DNA from 3 places in the Pseudoalteromonas sp. SG41-2 genome. Region 2 is predicted to be linked to each of the others. Evidence: predicted binding sites of a transcription regulator. Region 2 holds the regulator's gene; each other region holds the start of a gene.
The links. The regulator sigma-54, encoded in region 2, starts transcription at its own class of promoters, with help from an activator protein. The targets are predictions, from matches to a motif close to GTTGGCACGNNNNTNGNNT.
Positions count from the first base shown of each region.

Region 1: H5186_RS01625 (BON domain-containing protein) is a predicted target of sigma-54. The motif match lies at 2,048-2,066, and genes of this name have one in related genera.
Region 3: dps (DNA starvation/stationary phase protection protein Dps) is a predicted target of sigma-54. The motif match lies at 4,000-4,018, and genes of this name have one in related genera.

Region 1 is NZ_JACJFK010000002.1:14,370-22,044, forward strand. Features, by position in the region: gene H5186_RS01620 (alpha-amylase family protein) at 1-1,497, shown strand, start outside; gene H5186_RS01625 (BON domain-containing protein) at 1,672-1,995, opposite strand; gene srmB (ATP-dependent RNA helicase SrmB) at 2,401-3,633, opposite strand; gene H5186_RS01635 (tRNA1(Val) (adenine(37)-N6)-methyltransferase) at 3,710-4,408, shown strand; gene H5186_RS01640 (DUF4153 domain-containing protein) at 4,467-6,203, shown strand; gene H5186_RS01645 (SDR family oxidoreductase) at 6,396-7,007, opposite strand; gene H5186_RS01650 (VOC family protein) at 7,198-7,671, shown strand.
Region 2 is NZ_JACJFK010000037.1:6,964-14,638, forward strand. Features, by position in the region: gene mgtE (magnesium transporter) at 104-1,462, opposite strand; gene H5186_RS20575 (HPr family phosphocarrier protein) at 1,586-1,858, opposite strand; gene rapZ (RNase adapter RapZ) at 1,887-2,729, opposite strand; gene ptsN (PTS IIA-like nitrogen regulatory protein PtsN) at 2,750-3,202, opposite strand; gene hpf (ribosome hibernation promoting factor) at 3,207-3,494, opposite strand; gene H5186_RS20595 (RNA polymerase factor sigma-54) at 3,523-5,019, opposite strand; gene lptB (LPS export ABC transporter ATP-binding protein) at 5,086-5,811, opposite strand; gene lptA (lipopolysaccharide transport periplasmic protein LptA) at 5,808-6,341, opposite strand; gene lptC (LPS export ABC transporter periplasmic protein LptC) at 6,331-6,885, opposite strand; gene kdsC (3-deoxy-manno-octulosonate-8-phosphatase KdsC) at 6,882-7,433, opposite strand; gene H5186_RS20620 (KpsF/GutQ family sugar-phosphate isomerase) at 7,433-7,675, opposite strand, start outside.
Region 3 is NZ_JACJFK010000020.1:12,726-20,400, reverse strand. Features, by position in the region: gene H5186_RS15710 (SulP family inorganic anion transporter) at 1-515, opposite strand, end outside; gene H5186_RS15705 (DUF2237 family protein) at 792-1,157, opposite strand; gene H5186_RS15700 (methyl-accepting chemotaxis protein) at 1,615-3,282, shown strand; gene dps (DNA starvation/stationary phase protection protein Dps) at 3,405-3,929, opposite strand; gene corA (magnesium/cobalt transporter CorA) at 4,268-5,224, shown strand; gene H5186_RS15685 (HPP family protein) at 5,309-5,728, opposite strand; gene H5186_RS15680 (oleate hydratase) at 5,952-7,675, opposite strand, start outside.

The DNA.
Region 1 (7,675 bases), on a different contig from region 2:
GCTGCAACGTATGTCCAAAACACATTAGCGGCTTACATTAATGAATTACAAGCCATTGGTGTTAAGGGGTTTCGGTTTGATGCCTCTAAACATGTTGCAGCCAGTGATATTCAAAGTTTAATGGCGAAAGTGAATGGCTCGCCAGTGGTCTTTCAAGAAGTAATTGATCAAGGTGGCGAGGCTGTTGGTGCCTCTGAGTATTTAGCGTCAGGTTTAGTTACGGAATTTAAATACAGCACTGAACTTGGCAATACCTTTAGAAATGGCTCGCTCGCATGGTTAAGTAATTTTGGTGAAGGGTGGGGGTTTATGCCAAGTGCATCAGCTGTAGTATTTGTAGATAATCATGATAATCAACGCGGTCATGGTGGTGCCGGTAATGTAATTACCTTTGAAGATGGCCGCTTGTACGACTTAGCAAACGTATTTATGTTGGCTTACCCGTATGGTTATCCAAAAGTAATGTCTAGTTACGACTATCATGGTGACACAGATGCTGGTGGTCCAAGCGTACCTGTGCATAACAACGGTAATTTAGAATGCTTTGCGAGTAATTGGCAATGTGAGCATCGTTGGGCATACATTGCAGGTGGCGTAGATTTTAGAAATAATACAGCTGATAACTGGGCAACAACCAATTGGTGGGATAATACTAACAATCAAATAGCCTTTGGTAGAGGAAGTTCAGGTCATGTTGCCATTAATAAAGAAGGCTCAACACTCAATACTACCGTGCAAACAGATATGGCTCCAGGGCAATACTGTAACGTGCTAAAAGGAGCGCTGACTAATGATGCAACAAGTTGTACTGGTGAAGTTATTACTGTTAATGCAAATGGCACTATAAACTTAAATGTAGCCGCGTGGGATGCAATGGCTATTCATAAAAATGCCAAGCTAACCACTAATTCAACCCCTGATCCTCAGAGTGATTGGCAGCGAACTGTGATATTTATTAACGCACAAACGCAAACTGGCCAAGATATGTTTATTCGCGGCGGGATTGACCATGTTTATGCGAACACAAATCTTGGGCGTAACTGCCAAACAAGCAACTTTGAATGTGCTATGCCAATTCGCCATAATAATTTGCAAAGTGCCACTACCAGTCCTTGGAAAGCAAACGATAATTACCTAGATTGGTATGGTATTGAAACGGGCCAAAGTAGTGAGGCGCAAGGGACCGCAACCGATTGGACAACTAATATTTGGCCAGCAACTTGGGGAGCAGAAAAAACCGTTGCTAATGATGGCTTTGGTGTTACACCACTGAATATTTGGGGGGAACATTACTGGCTGCTTGATGTTGATATGGATTGCAGCAAAGCGGTTAATGGATGGTTTGAGGTAAAAGCGTTTATTAAAAATGGTCAGGGCTGGGAGGGTAATATCGCGCAAGTAAACACCCCTTATGCTAGTACTAATCATGTTGCTCAATGCGGCAAAATTAATAAATTTGAGTTTAATAATTCAACGGTAGAAATACGCAATTTCTAATTTTATTACAGATAAATCCCAGCTAAACCATAAGTATGCGTTTAGCTGGGATTTTACTTTGTAAGTCATGTTTTGGAGATTTGCGTTTTCTGTGTTTTAAGTAAACCTAAGTTGAATCACCAGAAAATCAGTTGCTTTAACTCTTTAATCTTTAGCCTAGCAGCTTTAAACTCTTCAATCTCTCACCTGCATTTTATTTTCTATGATTGCTACACCTTGGGTGTTTTCTAAAAACTTTTGTGCCAGTGCGCGTTCAAAGCCGGTTTCGGTTAGACCATAAATGGCTACTTTGTTGCCATCAACGTGTACTCGCAGTTGCGAGAGGTTTAGGTTTGGATTGCTGCGCAGTTTATCAATTATAGTCTGCTGTAGTGTTGGTTGAGGAGAAACGCTGCTGATCATAATTGTACTAGTGGCTGCACTGACTTGCGTTGCGCAGGCGAGTAAAAATACACAGCATAGTGATACCAATGATACAGTTAATTTGAAGCGACTCATGATTTCCCTCATAACATCTATTGTATGTGTTTAGTGAATAGTAAGCCTACTGTTACAATATTTATTCCAACTTTAACGCATTGAAATTGAAGGGGTATTTTAAGTTCGGGTAATGTTTTTGGAATTTTTTACATTCAACTGAGTAAAAAGTACGGCGATTAGCTAACTAATTTAGATTTGTAGTTGTTGTTTAGTGCAGCTAGAGCGATGCAATATATTTTATTGCTAAGTGATGATCGTAGCTGCAAGATTGTAATGAGCAAGCTAAATGGGGGGCACAAGATAATTAATTTGCATGACTGCTATGAGAGGGTTTAATAATTTACTGCGAGTAGGTAAAACTGAATGTAAAAAGCCGAGACTATGATAAGTCTCGGCTTTTTATGTAGCGTCAAAGCAGATGAATTATTTCTTTTTCTTGGCTTTTGCTTTGGCCTTTTTACGGGCTTTGATTTTTACCGGATCTTTATGTTTTTTGATTGGCGCTTTAGCTTCTTTATGACGCGGCTCAAATCCTTTAACAACACGGCGTTTAAGGCGCAGCTCAATGTAGCGTTCAATTTTGGCTAATACTGCAATGTCATGGGCTTCTACTAACGAAATTGCAATGCCTTTCTTACCTGCGCGAGCAGTGCGGCCAATACGGTGAACATACACGTCTGCTGTGCGTGGCATATCAAAGTTGATCACATGACTAATATCAGCCACATCAATACCGCGGGCGGCAACATCAGTCGCAACTAATATTCTTGTACGGCCACTGTGGAAATTTTCCATTGCCTTCATGCGTTTGTCTTGTGGCATCTCGCCACGTAACCAGGCTGCGCGAACCCCAGCATTGGTCAGCTCGCCGACTAATGTTTCTAGGCGATCACGGGTTTTAACAAACACAATAGCTTTGCTTAAGTCTTCACTGTTTAGTATTTCAACCAACATTGCTAATTTATGGTTGTAATCATCAGCAATGTGTACCCATTGGTGGATTTTAGCTTTTTCTTTACGTGAAGATTCAGCTTCTAATAGGGCTGGATCTTTTAAAATTTGCTCTGCAAATCGTTCAACGCTATCGCCTTCAAGAGTGGCTGAGAATAAAAAGCACTGACGACGATTTTTTGCTTCTTCGCAAATACGCATCATTTCTTTACGAAAGCCCATGTCTAACATGCGGTCTGCTTCGTCTAAAATAAGCATCTCGACGTTTTCGGCATGAAAGTTTTCGGTTTCTAAATATTCCATTAATCGCCCTGGTGTGGCGATTAATATATCGTTATTTTTTTCAAAAATTTCTTTATGCGTACCGTAGTTAATACCGCCAGTAACAACACCAATTTTAAGGTTAGTGCCTTTAGCAAGTAGTTCACACTGTTCATGAATTTGATAAGCTAACTCGCGCGTTGGAGTCATGATCAAAACACGGGCAAAACCAGGCTCGCGACGCGGGAAATCAAGTAAGTATTGAATCGCCGGGATCAAAAATGCCGCTGTTTTACCAGTACCGGTTGGTGCAGAGGCTAAAATATCACGGCCTTGCAGCGCTTCAGGGATCGCTTGTTGTTGAATGCTAGTTGGGGTTTCGTAACCCATTTTAGCAACGGCTTGTAGTATCTTGTTATCAATATCAAAATCAGAAAATTGCATAGAGTGTCAAAAATAGAGGACAATTGCTGGTAATTATACGCGCTATCCGCCAGTTGGTGAATGAAAAGGTGAAAAAATGTCAGGCTTTGTGTTTAAACAATTTAAAGTAGCGCAAACGCGCAGTGCGATGAAGGTCTCGACGGATGGAATTTTACTCGGTGCATGGGCTGACTTAACTACTTCACAGCGGTTACTTGATATTGGCACAGGTACTGGGTTGTTGGCATTAATGTGCAAGCAACGCAAACCAACTATGCAGGTTAATGCTGTTGAAATTGATGCCAATGCATGTGCTGATGCGCAGCAAAATTTTACAAATAGCCCATGGTCCGATATTAAATTGATGCAAAAAGCTATTCAGCAAGTAACCACCACAACTGAGTTTGATGTTGTGATCAGTAACCCTCCGTATTTTAATGCCAGTTTAAAAGGGCAGGACTTAGCCCGTAATACCGCACGTCATACAGATAGCTTAAGTTTTAGTGAGTTAATCACTGCATTCAAACACCTTAGTCACCAAAATGCTTTTTTAAATGTGATTCTACCTTGCCCAGAAGCGCAGTTGTTTATTGCACAAGCGCAATTACAAGGTTTGTATTTAGTGCGCCATTGTTTAGTACAAACTACTGCCACTAAAGCGCCGAGCAGGAGCTTAATGTGCTTTGCTTATCAGATGCAAGAATGCGAGCTGACCAGCTTAACGATTCATGGTCAAGGGGCTCAATATAGCGATGAGTATATAGCTCTGTGTAAGGATTTTTACTTGAAAATGTAATCATCATTGAATAAAAGGTACATTTATCGCACACTGATGAAAAACCTGAGTGATAGATATGGATAATCAACTACCTAAACCTTTTATTTTTGTACTTTCCTTAGTGCAAGGCATTGTTCTTACTTTGTTATATCGTAGTGTTGAAAATCAGCTATGGCCTGCGACAGAGCCAGTTTGGTTGTTTTCTTTAGTTACTTTTACCATTAGTTTTGTGCTACTGACTTTACTTGCTGTAGAGCAAGCTAATATTAAAAAACTGCTTAGTTACTTGTTACCATTTAGTCTGTTGTTATCACTCCTTGGTGCTTATATTGGTGCTCAGCAATACCCTATTGCGCTGGTTAATAACGATGCTTTAACGGCCATTTTTATATTCACAGCCTTAATTGCCAGCTTTAAAGCACTTATGTATATCCAACAACTGATTGGTAATGAAGCAATTAGTTATAGCCAATTATTCAAGCTCTCATGGCGAAACTTTATTTTATTTGCAGAGTGTTGGTTATTCGTTTTAATTTTCTGGGGAATTTTGCAGTTAGGAGCGGCGCTATTTAATGCGTTAGAGATTACATTTTTCTCTGAGCTACTCAAAAAAGACTGGTTTTGGATCCCAACTTTAACCTTAGCGTTCGGTTTTGCCACGGTGATCTTTAGAGGGGTTATGCATATAGAAGATAACATCTCATTTTTATTGCAAACCTTGATTAAGTTTTTACTGCCAGTACTTACGGTTATTTCTTTAGGCTTTTTAGCGACGCTACCGTTTACGGGGCTAGATAAATTATGGCAAACAGGCAGTGGTAGCTCGTTAGTTTTATGGTTACAGGTACTCACTTTATTTTTTGTGAATACGGTTTATCAATACGCTGCTGATCAGCGACCTTATAAAATTGTAATACACAGGTTAGTATTTTTTGGTATTGCTTTATTACCAATTTACAGTGTGATTGCCGCTTATGGCATTTGGCTTAGAGTTGAACAATACGGGATCACGGTGGGTCGCTGCTGGGCTATTTTAGTGTGTCTTTTACTTGCGTGTTTTTCATTCGGGTATTTAGTCGGGATCGTTAAAAAGCGCGATGCATGGCAACAAGTGCAAAGCAAAGTTAATATTGTGATGGGGGTAGTGATTTTAATATGCATGCTACTAGTGAACTCGCCAGTTTTGAATTTTCAGCGTTTATCTACCGAGAGTCAAATCGCGCGCTTAAATGAAGGTGACGTGAGTATTGAAGAATTTGATTATTATTACTTCTCAAGTAATTTAGGACGCCAAGGCTATCTTGCAATGCAAAAGTTACAAGCGCAAATTCAGAGTACTCATCCAGAGCAAGCAATGATTATTGAGCGAATGTATGTCAACCCAGATAATCCAGAGTTTAAGGCTTTAGCCGAGCAAACATCAATAACAGAGTTTGTTACGCACTCGAAGTTTTGGCCTAGGCAGCAGGTGTTTTCGGATGAGTTGATTCAGGCTGTATTCGAGAGCTTACATTTCAACCGCTGGACACCGCTTAAAAGTCATTCATTTTATTTTATCGCCATAGATTTAAATCAAGATGAACAACTCGATTATGTATTTATAGATGAAACGAATAACTCAACTGAAGCTAATCTGTGGTTGCATGATGGTACTCAATGGCAATCAAAATACATGACTATCGATAATCCCGAGCAAATTAAATTACTAAAAACACTGATTGATGCAGATAACATTGAGGTTGTACAACCCAAATATAATGATTTGAAAATTGGCGATGTGCTGTTTAAAGTCAGGAGTGATATTGATTACTAAACAGGGTTTAAGGTCAGAGTGTTCAAAATATTAGTTAGTAATTCAATATAAAGTTCAACGCAATAACGTTTAGCGTAATACATTGAATCACCAAACTAATAAATATTGTTAGGCTAAGTAACAGCAGGAGCATACAGAAAATTATTCTGCTATAGCTCCTGGTATTTCGGTAATTACAGCCAGATACTGGCTTTAATTGGCATCAAATAACTCAAATATTCGGTTGTCACCAGGAGCCGTTTTTACCACTTGCAACAAGGCATTTGCCACGTTTTCACGGCTGACTTTTGCATCTTTACGTTCACTTGGCCGTTGTGTGGTGATTTGCAATGAAGCACTGTCGTTGGTAAGTGAACCTGGGCGTACAATAGTATAATTTAGGCCGCTATTGATTAGATGTTCGTCAGCCATATGTTTAGCAACTAAGTAAGGTTTTAAATCGCTTTCTGTTGCATCAGGATCATCTGCGCCAATCGAACTGACCATAATAAAGTTTTTAATATCATATTGCTTTGCATAATTTACGGCTTTAACCGCAGCCCATAAATCAATTAATAATGTTTTATCATCGCCGGTATTTCCGCCAGAACCGGCAACAAAAATTACCTGTTCGCAGCCTGCAAATGCTTGGCTAAAGTCACCCTCGAGATCTTGCTCAGTTACGCTGAGGTAGGGACTGCTTAAATCGCTTAACTTATTTTTATCACGTACGAGAGCGACAACCTGATGCTGATCATTAAGTAGTAACTGTGTCGTTATTTTACCAATCTGGCCACTTGCGCCTATGATTAATGTTTTGCTCATCATTAACTCCTTCAAAAAATAGCTAAATTGCTCACTGTGTTTATAGACCTTGGGGGAGATATTTATTTTTAAAGGGCTAGAACCACTTTATTACTTAAACCAGAGTATTTAGTTTTCATTTTTGTAAAGCTGACTTTCAGCTGATATCGACTAACCTTTATTTAATAAGGTCACATATTTGGAGCGTAAAATGACGGTTTCAGCAATACCAAAGGGGTATCATGCAATTACTCCTTACTTGATAATTAACGGCGCAGCAAAAGCAATCGAGTATTATGAGAAGGTATTTAATGCCCAGCTCATTATGCAAATGCCGCTGCCAGATGGCGGGATTGCTCACGCAGAAATTAAAATTGGTGATTCGCATATTATGCTTTCAGATATGTGCCCTGAAGCGCATTTTAAAAGCCCTGATGAGCTTGGCGGCACGCCTGTGAGCTTAATGCTTTACGTTGCAGATGTAGATGCCGTATTTGCTAATGCGGTTGCCTTAGGTGGTAAAGAAATACGCCCAGTACATGACCAATTTTACGGTGATAGGGCCGGTACATTACAAGACCCATTTGGCCATGTATGGACAATAGGCACTCATAAAGAAGACCTTAGCGATGACGAGATTAGTCAACGCATGGTTGATCTGATCAGTAAAGAAGAAGACGCATAAATTA
Region 2 (7,675 bases):
CTAAAGCCATTGCCTAAGTTGGCGGATGAGGTTGATGTAACGCTAAGAGATGCGCGAGATAAACTCGCGCCTACGATGGGTTTAACCTTTAACTAATTTTTAACTACACCAACAACCATGTGGCGGTGCCTAGGAAGGCGAAGATCCCTACAATATCGGTTACGGTTGTCAGTACTACGCTGCCAGCTAATGCAGGGTCAATTTTCATTTTTTTCAATAGCAGCGGAATACTGGCACCGGCGATACCTGCGGCTACTAAGTTCATAAACATGGCAAAGGCGAGTACGCCGCCAAGCTTAAAGTCCCATTGCCAAATAGCAACAACACCGGCAATTAAAATGGACCAAACAATCCCGTTTATTGCGCCGATTGCAAGCTCTTTGATCAGTAAAAAGCGTTGGTTAGTTTGGTTGATATGACCCACTGCAATACCACGTATTACGAGGGTTAATGTTTGGCTGCCCGCAACACCACCCATGGATGGCACTATACCGTTGAGTACCGCTAGAATAGGTAAAATTGCTAAGGTGTTTTCAAAGAAGCTTGCCACAATCGCAGCAAGTAGCGCGGTTAATAAGTTAACGCCAAGCCAAATTGAGCGCTTTTTCGAACTTTTTAACACTGGGGCAAAGGTATCTTCTTCATCATCAAGACCGGCTAGGCTTAATAAGCTATGCTCGGCGTCTTCACGGATAACGTCAACGATATCATCGATGGTGATACGGCCAAGTAGATGGTCATTATCATCAACCACTGGGGCTGATATCCAGTTATGACGTTCAAACAGTTGTGCTACATCGGTTTCATCCATCGAAATGAGGATAGATTCACAATCTTCATCCATTAAGTCGCGAATGATTTTATCTGGCGAGTTAGTCAACAAGGTCGTTAACGACATGGCACCTATAAAGCAGTTATGTTTATCAACAACATAAAGATCATCGGTACCTTCTGGTAGCTCACCACGTAAACGTAAGTAGCGCAGTACTACGTCGATAGTGACATCTGGACGGATGGTCACTGTATCAGTGTTCATTAGCGCGCCAGCAGAGCGCTCTTGATAAGAGAGTGCTTGAGTTGCACGTTCTCGATCTTGGCTGTCCATGGCACTAACAACGTCTTTGTAGACGGTATCAGGTAGGCTACGTAGTACTTCCCCTAGATCATCGTGGCTCATGTCCTCAGTTGCCGCAGCGATGTGCTTCGGCTCCATTTGGGCAATGATCCCTAAACGAACATCTTCTGAGAGTTCTTCGAGTACGTCACCTTGTACATCTGGATCAACCAGTTGCCATAGCAAGGTACGAATTTTATGTGGGGATGACTCGAGTAATAATGCGGTGTCACACGGAGCTGTTTTTGCCAACATACGCCTTACTTGAACAAATTGACCACTGTTAAGTGACTTGGTCACTTGTTTTAGTTGTTGTAGTGGGTAATCTTGTTCAAAAGCTTCTGGCATTGGCGTCCTTAAAAATTAATACGCTTGATAGGTAGGGTAACAGTTGTCGGTAATTAACGCGCTTGGTCTGTTTAATTAACGACTTTATTTAGTTTAACGCAATTTAGTGGTACTGACTACGAGCTATTCTTGTTCGTTAAAGCGTTGTGCGATCAACTCGCCAATTGCTGCAAGAGCAGGTTCAGCGTCCGGGCCTTCACATACAACTTTAACTTCTTTGCCTTGGCTACTTTCTAATAGCATTAAGCCGAGTACGCTATCGCCTGCGGCTTGTTTGTCATCTTGATGAAGTGTGATGCTGGCATCAAACTGCACAGCTAATTGCGCTAATACGCTGGCTGCGCGAGCATGTAAACCGAGTTTGTTTTTTATTAAAAATGTATCTTCTAAACGCATCAACATTCCTTACTGTAAACGTGAGTTGTTATTCTTGTTCACGATGGCGAATTTTCACATTGCTGTGGCTCATCGAGAAGCTTTCACCTATAGTTTGCGCTAGATAAACTGAGCGATGTTGACCACCGGTGCAACCAATAGCAATTGTTAAGTAACTGCGGTTATTACGCTCCAAATGCGGTAACCAAGTTTGTACAAAGGTTTGGATCTGCCAAGTGAATTTTTGTACGATACTATGGCTGGCTAAATAATCTTTTACTGGCTGATCAAGGCCTGTAAGTGGCTTAAGCTCAGGCTCCCAATGTGGGTTTGGTAAAAAGCGTGCATCAAAAACATAATCAGCTTCTTTTGGGATACCATATTTAAAACCAAATGATTCAAAGGTAATGATTAGTTTTTTATCTTTTTTCCCTAAAATCTTTTCACGGATTGACTCTGCAAGCTGGTGGACACTCAGATCAGTGGTATCAAGTATAAAGTCAGCGCGAGTAGTTAATACATCAAGTAATACTTTTTCTTGCTTGATAGCTAAATCCAGTGGCAAAGAGTCCAAAGATAATGGGTGTAAGCGGCGAGTTTCAGAAAAACGTTTGATCAGGGTTTGATCATCACTGTCTAAATAAAATAGCGTCGGATTTGCAAAACCAGGCAAGTATTCAAGAATATCGTTAAATTCTTCCTGCTCTTTCGGTAAATTACGGACATCAATACTGACGGCAATTTTGTCATAATTATCAGAGACACTGCGCACTAATGAAGGTAATAAGTTTACCGGAATATTATCTACACAATAATAGCCAAGATCTTCTACTACACGCAGAGCAACAGATTTACCTGAGCCAGAACGCCCACTGATGATGATTAACTCCATGTAAATTCTCCTTCATTTGGCTACGATTGCGCAGCAATTACGTGATACAAATCTTGGTCTGTTTTTGCGCTACGTAGTTGTTTACAAAAATCTTTGTCGTTGAGTTTATCAGCAATTGTGGCTAACGTCTTCAAATGAAGTTGGCTATCACCATCTGGCACGATGAGAGCTACAAATATATCAACTGGGCGATTATCTATCGCATCAAAATCAATCGGTGATTCACTCACTATAATTATTGCTAGCGGGTTTTCAACACCACTCATACGGCCATGAGGAATAGCAATACCACGACCAATACCCGTACTACCTAGTTTTTCTCTCGACAGTAGTGCGTTGAGGATTTCTTGTTGTGATAGCTGAGGAAGTTGTTCATGAGCCAATTGGCTGATAAATTCAATGATCCGTTTTTTGCTATTAAAAAGGACCGCAGCTTTACTGCAGTCCTGGCAAATAAGTGAGCTTAATTTCATAGTGTTAGTGTCGAGCGTGCTTCTCTTTGTGTTTAATTACCTGACGGTCAAGTTTGTCGATTAGTCCGTCAATGGCTGCATACATGTCTTGGTGCTCAGTTGAGGCAAATAATTCAGCGCCACTGACATGTAATGTGGCTTCTGCTTTTTGGCTTAGCTTTTCTACATCAAGAATGACATGGACATTATTGATATGATCAAAATGCCTTTCAAGCTTGGCAAACTTATTGTTTACATAGTCTCTTAATGAATCAGTAATTTCTACATGACGACCAGTTAAATTTAGTTGCATAAGCATTTTCCTCTTGTGATTTTACGCCTTAAATCAAACTTTTACGTTGATTTGACGGTGGAATAGCCAGTGACTCGCGGTATTTTGCAATAGTCCGTCTAGCTACTTTGATACCTTGCTCTGCCAATATATCTGCAATTTTACTATCACTCAATGGTTTCGCTGAGTTTTCTGCACTGATCAATTTTCTGATCAATGCTCGAATGGCTGTCGATGAGCATTCGCCGCCGTTCTCAGTACTTACATGGCTCGAGAAAAAATATTTTAACTCAAATATACCACGAGGGGTATGCATGTATTTTTGGGTGGTTACACGAGAAATTGTTGATTCGTGCATCTCAACCATTTCGGCAACGTCGTTTAGTACCATAGGGCGCATGGCCTCAGGGCCATGCTCAAAGAATCCTTGCTGCTGTTTAACAATGCAGTTGGTTACTTTGAGTAACGTCTCGTTACGACTTTCTAGGCTTTTAATAAACCATTTAGCTTCTTGCAAATGCGAGCGTATAAATTGGCTGTCAGTGCTTGATTTTACAGAGCGTGACATCGCCGCATATTGGCTGTTCACTCTAATTTTTGGCATGCTGTCTGGATTGAGTTCAACCACCCAGCGACCTTTAATTTTTTTCACCGAAACGTCAGGAATAACATACTCTGATTCTTCGCGTACTATGGTATCCGCAGGCTTTGGGTTAAGGCTGTGGATCAGTGTCATTACTTCTTTTAGTTCATCTTCTTTAAGCTTAGTCTTTTTCATCAAAGTGCGATAGTCACGACTAGCTAATAAATCGATATGATCAGTTAAAATCATTTTTGTCTCGCTAATCCAAGGAGTTGCAGGATCAAATTGATTTAATTGAATACATAAACATTCTTGTAGGCTGCGCGCAGCAATACCAACAGGGTCAAACAACTGAATGCGTTTTAACACTGCTTGCACTTCGTCGAGTTCGATTTCTTCTTCGTTATTACCTTGATTTAAGCTTTCTGCGATGTCTTCGCAGCTCAAGGTTAAAATACCTGAATCGTCAACGGCTTCAACAATCGCAATGGCAATGGCTTCATCGGTTGGACTAAAAGGTGTGAGTTGTAATTGCCACATTAGATATTCGTGCAAGGTTTCAGTTGAGGCACCTTGATAAATTGACTCATCTTCAGGCATTGGCCCAGATGACGTATTTGGCGCAGCACTCATGTATTCGTCCCAGGTGACGTCCATAGCCATTTCGTCACTTAAGGTCTCTTTACTTAATGCTTCGCTACTTTCTTGTTCATATTCGCTTGGCTTGTCGTCTGCTGATGCGCTAACGGTTAAGTCATCGTTATCTTGTTTTTGTTCGTTTTTACCAGCCGTGTCGTCTGAATATTCATGTTCTTCTAGCTCTAACAATGGATTGCTGTCGAGCGCTTCTTGAATTTCTTGCTGGAGATCCAATGTACTGAGTTGCAATAAGCGAATTGCTTGTTGCAGCTGTGGTGTCATTGTAAGTTGCTGGCCCATGCGCAGCTGGAGTGATTGCCTCATGTATCTCTAACAATCCTTTTATTGTTATCATCGTTAAGTCTAGCAGATACTTAGCCGAGCGTGGCTTTATAGCCTAAATTGCTCGCCCAGGTAAACATCGCGGACTGTTTGGTCGGCGAGTACATGCTCAGGGGTACCTGATGCAATTAACTCCCCATGAGAAACTATGTAGGCTTTTTCACAAACATCAAGGGTTTCTCGTACATTGTGGTCGGTAATAAGCACGCCAATACCACGGTTTTTAAGGTGTTCAATAATCTTCTTTATATCTAACACTGAAATAGGATCAACGCCAGCAAAAGGCTCATCAAGTAAGATAAATTTTGGGTTTGCGGCTAAAGCGCGTGCAATTTCAACTCGACGACGTTCACCGCCAGATAATGCCATACCTTGGCTGTCGCGGATATGTTGAATGCTAAACTCATCAAGTAAGCTGTCGAGCGCTTCTTCTCTGGCTTGTTTATTCAGCTCTTTACGAGTTTCTAAAATAGCCATCAGGTTTTGATAAACAGTTAATTTACGGAAGATGGATGATTCTTGTGGCAGGTAGCCAATCCCTAACCGTGCGCGACTGTGCATTGGCAGTAAGGTGATGTCATTATCATCAATACTGATTTTACCTTTGTCGCTTGGAACTAAACCCACAATCATATAAAAGGTGGTGGTTTTACCAGCGCCATTAGGACCCAATAAGCCAACAATGCTGCCTGCGCTAACTTCTAAACCCACGCTTTTTACAACTTGGCGACCTTTATAGCTTTTTGCTAGAAATTCAGCTTTTAATGTACTCATGGCTGCCCTTTAGATTTGTCTTTTTTACTGTCTACTGGTACCAAAATGGTGTGCACACGATCGCTTGAGCTTGCGCCTTTTTCAGCACTGATCAGTTGCTGGTCCATATCATAGGTAATGCTTTTGGCATTGATTTTTTGACCTGCCTGAGTGACTTGTGCATTGCCAACCAAGGTTAAATAGCGCTTAGCGACATCGTAACGGACTTCATCAGCACTGGCACTCATTACTGTGCCATCAGTTTGTTTTTCTTCAAAGTAAGCCGGACTGCCAGTTGCGACAAGTAGTTGTTTGTTATCGCCTAAATCTTCGCGCTTATGGACTTCAAGTCGATCCGCTTTGATACGGCGGTTACCATGAATGATTTCAACATTTTTTTCAAAAATACCGATATTGTCTTTCAGTTGGGCAAGCTGCGTGTCAGCACTGATAGAGACTTGATCTGCAGGTGGTGTCGTATTTTCAGCAAAGCTTGCAAAAGCAATGAATAAGCTTGGTATAACAAGCAAGTGAGCAAATTTATTGGTCATAATATATGGTTCGCGTATGGTTAATTAGTTCTACCACTTCGGCTTTTAAGTCGGCATGGAGACCGCGCCCAGTGATTTTTAAATTTGGTCCGATTAATTCAACTGGTTGTTCTGAACTCATGGTTTGTAGTTCAATATCAACCTGAATATTATCTGCGTTTATATGTTCAATCATGGCATTATTGGTCAGGTTTTTAGCAACCACATTACCTTCTAAAATTAATTGATGATTTTCATATAAGGTGGCTTCATCGGCATTAATTTGCCACGTCTGCTGTTGATTATAGAGTGTAAAAATAGGTTGTTCAAAGTAAGTGAACCCTAACTGTTGGTAGAGTTCCATTTTTGCAGCTGTTACTTTGTGGCTAATTTTACCTTGTTCATCAAATGCGGTTTGTTTTAATGCCACCGCAGTATAATCAGGTTTTGCTATTATATCTTCTTGGTGTTGTTTTATGGCGGTACTTTGATAAAAATACGGATACCACAGCCATACCATGCAGCCGACAAATAATACGCATAATATTAAACGCGCACTATTCATGAGCTCGTGCCTTCGCTGGTTAATGATTTACCATTTTCGAGCATTAATAAATCAGTGAGTTCACGCACCGCCCCAAAGCCACCAGGTAGCATGGTTGTATAATGTGAAATGCGTTTGATTAGTGGATGCGCATCATTTACTGCCACCGCAAAACCAACCAATTCCATTACCGGCAAGTCAGGTCCGTCATCGCCTATGTAAGCGATTTGTTCATCGCTTAACTGCAATTTATCCTTGAGCTGTTGATAAGCTTGCAACTTGTTTTCTTGGCCTTGGTAAATATGCGGTACTGTCAGGCTAGTCATCCGTTGCTGAACTATCTGTGAATGACGACCGGTGATCACGGCAACTTCAAAACCGCTATTGATCAGTGCTTTGATACCAAAGCCATCTTTAGTATTAAACGCTTTGAGTTCTTCACCTTGGTTACCAAGATAAATACGACCATCTGAAAACACCCCATCGATATCACAGATCAGGAGTTTGATTTTTTGTGCTCGCTCGCGAGCATCATCTGAAAGTGGCTGATATAAGTCAGCAAACTGCATTATAAAACTCCTGCTTTGAGCAAATCTTGCATATTAAGAGCACCAATAGGGTGGTGTTTATCATCAACTACAATTAAGCCATTGATACGCTTATTCTCCATGATATTGAGTGCCTCGGCGGCAAGCATATCAGCAGTTGCAGTAGTGCAAGAGCGGGTCATGACAGTGCTTATCAAAGTACTGTGAATATCTATTCGTTGCTCTAAAATTCGCCGTAAATCACCATCAGTAAAAAGCCCTGC
Region 3 (7,675 bases), on a different contig from region 2:
CCTCCTAATCGTTCAAGTAAATATCTGTCATCGAAGGTAAAACCGAATACTTTAGAAAATTGGCTGACAATAATCGTAATTGCAACACCGTTTAATAAGCCCATTAAAATAGGCTTGGATAAGAAGTCTGCTAATACCCCTAATTTAAATCGGCTAGCAATAAAGCACCAAAAGCCAGTCATCGCGGTCATAGTTACAACGAGTTGCCAGTGTTTAACACTGTCCCCAGCTGCAAGTGGTGTCACCACCGCAGCAATAACCGCACATGTTGCTGCATCTGGTCCGACAATCAATTGTTTGGAAGTACCAAACAAGGCATATAAAATCATAGGTAATATGCATGAATATAGCCCGACAGCGGCGTTAACCCCAGTAAGTTGTGCATACGCGATAGCAACAGGTAGAGCAACGGCGGCAACGGATAACGCAGCCCTCACATCATCAGCAAACCACTTTCGTTCATAATGAAGTAAAGTGTTTAAACCTGGCATAAAATCATACAAACGCGACAGCACTAAAGTTTCCTTATTTAATCGTAAGCACACTTGGATAGTAAATTTAATATACCAACAAGTATAGCTCAGGGTTGAGGATTTTTTAATAAATAGCAGATACTTAGACTTAGGACTACTTTTGGTTCAGTGTTAAGTCTGATGAAAAAGTTTAAGGATATGCGATATTAGCTGGTTGGTGTTACCACATCGCTAATATCATACTAGATGGTGGTTAAGATAAAACCAGCGCAGAGCAATGGCTTTATCTTAGAGTGTGTAAATGCTTATTAGAAACTTTTAGCGTGCAGAGTATTGGTGAGCCTTTAATACTTCAAGAGAGACTACTTGTAACGATTTTTCATGGGTGGCCTCAAGTATAACCGGCGGAGCTACGTTTTCAGCAACCGCATGGTGCCAGCGCACGGCACATAAACACCATTTATCACCAGCCTTTAGGCCTGCAAAATCGTACATTGGATTAGGCGTTATCAAGTCATTGCCTTGTGCTTTTGAAAACTGTAAAAATTCATCAGTCATGATGGCACATACACTGTGGTTACCAACATCAGATGCAGGGACATAGCAAAATCCTTCTCGAGTGTAGCCTGTATTCCCGCAGCACAAATGCAAGCGCGTACCTAATACATTTAATTGATTGCTCATAAAACTACCTTGTTATAATTTGTATTGTTTTACATTGAGTCTGCTTTCAGACTATGTGAAAACGTGGTGGATGAAAAGCTGAATATTGATAGATAGCATGGAGATCACAAATAACATAGCCATTAAAAATATTAAACGTCAGTTTATTAAACTAATGGCGAGGCCAAAATCAGTTCAATATTCATTTATAGTTGCTTGTTGTGTGATTATTGTGCAATTGTGTTTTTGTTGGCTAGCAATTTTTACGTTTACTGTACTAGTAAAAATTTATTATGGTAGCTTTGCGGCTACTATACGTTTGTCTTATATCCAGAATCTATATATATGTGAATATGGTATTTGAATAGCTTTTGATTTCAAATAAACACTTAATTGTAATTGGCAGTATAATTACAGTTTTTATAAGCTCTCGATGTATCAATACTATGGAGCTTTACATTGTTACACGTGAGGAAAAATGAGTAATCTAAGTCTGAAAAATAAGCTGTTGCTATTAGCTATTTTGCCGCTCACGCTGCTGTTAATTAGTTTAATGGCCAGCTCATATTATTTAGAGTATCAAAATCAGCAGCAAAATTTTGTATCGTTTAAAACAAAATTAATTGCTGACAAAGAAAGTTTATTAGCAACTGAGGTTGAGATAGGCCGCCAAATAATTAATTACGAACTAGCCAAGGGGACTAAAGAAGATGCAAAAAATGCATTGCGAGATCTCACTTTTGGTAAAGATGGTTACTTTTTTATCTATGATACAAAAGGCGTTAGTATTTTCCATGCGTTATTGGGTGATGCAATTGAAGGGCAAAATAAAATAGCCATGACCGATCCTAATGGTAAAAAAATAATTGTTGGGTTGCTTGAGCAAGCAAGACAAGGTGGCGGTGCTTTTTATTATGCTTTTCAAAAGCCTAATACAACGGGTTTAGTTGAAAAAATGGGCTATGCAGCGATGGTTCCTGGTACAGATTGGATGCTAGGAACGGGCGCTTATATGGATGATATTGAAGCTGAGCTAACAAAATACCAAGCAACAATACAAGCTCATATGAATGAAAAAGTAACGACCCTGTTATTAATTGCATTATTTTGGGTGGTGTTGACGGTGTTTTTTGCCTTAATTGCGGCAAACAATATGGTAAAACCAATTCACAATATGGTGCAAAACTTAGATGATATTGCAAAAGGCGAAGGTGATCTGACTAAGCGCTTAGAAGTGCATAGTAACGATGAAATTGGTCAATTGGGTAATTCATTTAATGTGTTTGTTAGTAAACTACATAGCATTATCACCAATGTGGCAGATGTAACCCGTGATGTAAAAGATTCATCAAATGATATCAATACACAAACACAGTTAATTGAAAATCAGTTAGTAAACCATAATCATGAAACTGAGCTGGTAGCAACGGCGATCACCGAAATGTCAGCAACATCTCAGGAAGTCGCGCAAAATACCACACAAGTGGCGGTATCAACCCAGTCAGCCACGCAAGATGTTGCCAATGCTCAAAAATGTGTAGATGTTTCTTTAGAAGAAGTTTCAAATTTAATGAGTGAGATTAATCAAGCTGCTGAACAGGTTAATTCATTAAGTGAACAATCTAAAAAAATTAACAGTGTATTAAGTGTTATCGGTGGCATTGCTGAGCAAACTAACTTACTGGCCCTTAATGCGGCTATTGAAGCTGCAAGGGCTGGCGAGCAAGGCCGTGGTTTTGCGGTTGTAGCTGATGAAGTGAGAAGTTTAGCCAGTCGTACACAAGAGAGTACGTTAGAGATTAATGAAATGCTTAATGAGTTACATACGCTAGTCACGGCTGCGGTAAAGGCAATGTTGGCAAGTCAGCAAAGCTGTAATCGCTCAGTTGAGTCATCTCGCGCAATTTCTGAAAGTTTAGGAGCGGTAACCAGCTCGGTTACTACAATTAACGATATGAGCACACAAATAGCTACCGCTGCCACAGAGCAAAGTAGTGTAACTGAGGAAATTAACCGTAACGTTTTTGCGATTCAAGAAATCGTTAATGAGCTTACTCGTTCAATTAAAACAACCTCATCAGTCAGTCATCACTTAGCTGGTCGAGGGGAGAGTTTAGGCGATTTGGTAGGTCAGTTTAAGATCTAATATAAACAAAAAATAGCGGTATTATTGTTGAGCAGTAATAAATAAAGATCAGGCTTTAAATAGCCTGATCTTTGACTTTAAATATAAATGAATCAGTTTAAACTGAACACAAAACCGCTAGATTAGCTATTGAGTTTGCCCGTTGACGATTCTAAGTGTGCACGCACAAACCATTGAAACTGTTCTAAATCGGCAAGTTGGCTAATTAGCATATCCTCAGATACAGGATCGAGCTCTGATAGCTTGCCAATCGCACTTCGGTGATCGCCATTAATCCCATTGTATACTTTATCAAGCGCAACTAAATGATCTTTTACCAAGCCCTTACCAATTGCGTAATCTTGCCATGAACGACGATCAACTATCGATTTTGGAGTACCAACCGGAACTCCGCCCAGCGTAGCGATTCGCTCGGCGATGGTGTCGGTCATTGCTCTGATCACTTCAACCTGAGGGTCGAGCATTTCATGCACGCCAATAAAATTTGGGCCAACTACATTCCAATGAATATGTTTTAGAGTCAATTGTAAATCGATCAGTGCGACCATGCGGTTATCAAGTGTAGCAATGGTATTTTTTGCAGATTCTTCATTCATACCTGGGGCAGTAAATTCAGCGATTTTGTTTGTTTCGTTATTGTTACTCATTATTCCTCCTGATTTATAAGGAATGTTCACAGCGTCTAATAAAGTCTATGAACATGCGTTAGTTTATATAAAGCAATGGCTGTGCCGATAAAAATTATTTTTTAAGTTTCTGATATTTAATAATTTATATGTTTTTTGAAGTTGGGTGATGAAAGCATTTCTTTGAAATGCCATGAAAAATATGCACTTTTTTGTAAAATCTGCAAAATAAAAGATGCTGTTACGTGTTAGCGAATTACTTACTCTCAATAATAACTGTGATACAGAAGTGTATTATCATTGTTGATTAATCATCACTTACATATACTCAACCCATCTTGTTATTAAAGGAGAAGTGCATGTTGAGATTTTTTTCTATCGAGCAGGGGGTGATCAGAGAGTTAGAGCCTTCATCCGATACCTCTCTTGAAGCATCAATCAGAAATGCACACTGGATTGACACAATCAACCCAACGGAAGATGAGCGAAATACGCTCGCAAAAACGCTCAATATAACTTTTCCTGAGTCAGGGGATGTGCAAGAGATTGAAGCTTCATCGCGATGTTTTATCGACAATGAAGGCTTGCATGTGCACGCATTGTTTATGTCGCCCAATGAAGGACGTTTTAATACGGTAACAGTGGCCTGTTTACTTCAGGATAACTGTTTGCTGACCATTCGCGATGACGAGCTGGCTGACTTTCGATTGTTACGCTTAAGAGCACGTAAAGGTCAAGTAATGTGTGATACGCCAAAACAGTTATTGGTTACATTATTCGATCAAAAAGTCGAAAACCATGCTGATATGCTCGAGGATATGCATCATCAGTTAGAGAAGCTCAGTGCATATGTACTAGAAGAAGATGACTCTGATCTAGAAGAAGCGGTCAGTCGTATCGCGCGTTTAGAGGATGCGAATGGGAAAGTGCGTTTGTGTTTAATGGATACGCGGCGCAATATTTCGTTTTTAATACGTCGTTTAGGTGTACAAAATGAGGATCGCGAATCACTACGAGAAATTGTACTTGATATAGATACGCTAATGTCTCACTGTACCTTTTTGTTTGATAAGGTGAACTTTTTGATGGATTCAACACAAGGTTTTATTAACATTGAACAAAATCAAATTATCAAAACCTTCTCTATTGCTTCGGTGGTTTTTTTACCACCTACCGTAGTCGCCAGTGTATATGGGATGAACTTTAATATAATGCCTGAGCTGCAATGGGAATGGGGTTACCCATTTGCAATTGGCATTATGTTGCTATCGGGCTTTGCCCCTTATTTATTTTTTAAACACAAAGGCTGGCTGTAGTGTGTGCCAAGGACTACTTGGCATACACGATTACACGAGTTTATATTCATTTTATACGGATAGCGGTCTTATTATCACCTTGCATTAAGATAATAAAGCGGCCGCTAGGCGTACAAAGTCTGACGAGGTAAGTATACCCACGAGTTTATTTTTTTCAGTGATCACAGGCATGCAACCATGGCGGTTATCAACAAAAAACCGAGCAACATCTTGCAGTGGTTGGGTTGCTAGTACAGTGGCAAAATCGGTTGCCATAATAGTGTGTATTTTCGTTTGTTTCTCCTTTCGTTCAAGTGCGCTAGGGCTGTAATTAGCCATAATATTCATCACTTGGGCAATCATGATTTTTTGTGTCAACATACCCACTAGTTCGCCATTGTGATCAATTACCGGAATATGGCGGATATTTTTTTCCTTCATTAGATTATGTGCGTCGTGTAGGGTGTTTTCTGCACTTACGGCATATGGATCTGATGTCATTAAATCTGCAACTGTTTGGCTCATTTTGGCTCCTGTTAAATTACTAACCAGAACTTTGGTTAAAAAGGTTTACTAAAATAGCTACTGGAGACAGATTTATTATCCAGAGCTCATATTATTATTTATTCTAGCCTGGTTTTTTCTTATTGCACTTTATCAAGATCAAGGCTTTGTATTTTGTATAGAAATAGTTTTTAGCTTGGCCATCCATAGCCATTGAGGATAGATTTATTATCCGAAGCTCAGATTATTTATCTTTATGCGAAAAATTATCCCTGAGTGTACCAACCCAGCTTGAAAATTTATGCATCGCCGAGCTGCCTTTGCCCAGTAGCTCATGCATTTCTGCTTCAAAATGGATTTGTTCTTTACTACTTGGCTCTGGTAATGGCGGTAAAATATGAGCAAAGTAGGTTTTATCAAGCAGGCGGTGTAATAACCGCTCGCCAATAAAGGGCTTGCCGCTGTTGAGCGCTCTAGCTCCTTTAATTAGGTTACGAATATCATATTGGGTTGGGCTAATGTCGGGCACTTGTTTAGGGATATTAAGTAACTTATATACCCCAATACGTGCTGTACGAATAGAGGCTTCCATCGTGAATATAATATCGTTGTGGGTTTCAACAAATTGACCAATCAAACCTAAGTTTGTACAACCTTCAGGAACTGAGGTGGGTCTGTCACCAGCTGCACGAGTCATAAATTGAGCTGTGATATAAGGCATTAGCGCTGTACGTATCTTGGTATTGGCAATGATTTCATCAAGCTGCTGTTCAATGCCCAAATGGTAGCAAAGCTCCGTAATTATTTCTTCACCGCTACATTGTGGCATTGTTTTAACGATACGATTACCTTGTTTGTCCATTAATAAACCATAGACCCAAAGTACTAACGTATCATCGGGTTGATCTGGAAAATGAGGTTGGCGGTTACATGTTACACTCAATAGCCAGTTAGAGTCTGTAAAAGTAATAATGCCGCCAGTTACCGTGCGACCAGAGTAAGGATCGTTTACTGATAATGTCTTTAGCTTATCTATAAGTGGGGATGGCTTGCAAGTCAGTGTGGCTGACTCCCACATAGACTTATCAATATCGCCATAAAATTTTTCGGGTTTACCAAAAACAGCTGATTTCTTCGCGAGGTTTTTCCATAAATTCCACCCGCTATTTTCGCCGGGATCGTGTTTTTCACAGTTCAGCTCGGGCACATTTTGCATGTCACCATAAGCGGTATGCTCTGTCATTGAACCCGTTAGTGCATAAACTAAATCGTCTGGAGCAACGTTAATATGCTGTGCTTGACCTTTTATAGTGGCATGGATCCCCGTTACGGTTTTTTTATTACCGGTAAATGTTATATCCAGATCGTTTACACGGCTTGCAAATTGAAAATTCACGCCTTTGTCTCGTAATAAATTAGCAAGCGGTTTAATAAAGGTATCGTATTGATTATATTTCGGAAAAAGTAAAACAGACATGTCGGCAAAGCCATCAATAGAATCAAGAAAGCGATGCAAATACAGTTTAGTTTCTAACAAGCTATGACAATTTTTAAAGGCAAACATAGTACGAAATAAAAACCAAAAATTGCTTTGTAAAAAACCTTTGCTGAAATAGTCTTCAATGCTGAGATCGTCAAGCTCTTCTTTGCGCTTGAGCATTAAACGGATCAGCTCCCATTGCTGGGCTTTATTCAGGCCAAAGTCACTTGCATCGAGTATCTCACCGCATTTATTTATTAAACGGGCTTGTGAGTAATTAGCGTCGTTATCATTAATTAAACGGTACTCATCAAGCACAGAATAGCCTTCGGGCAGTTCAACAGCGGGAACGTCTTGAAACAGATCCCACAAGGTGTCGTAATTCCAGTTCATTTCACGGCCACCACGAATAATATAGCCGTCATCAGGGTTACCCGCGCCATCCATTGAACCGCCTTCAATATCCATTTCTTCCAAAATGGTAATAT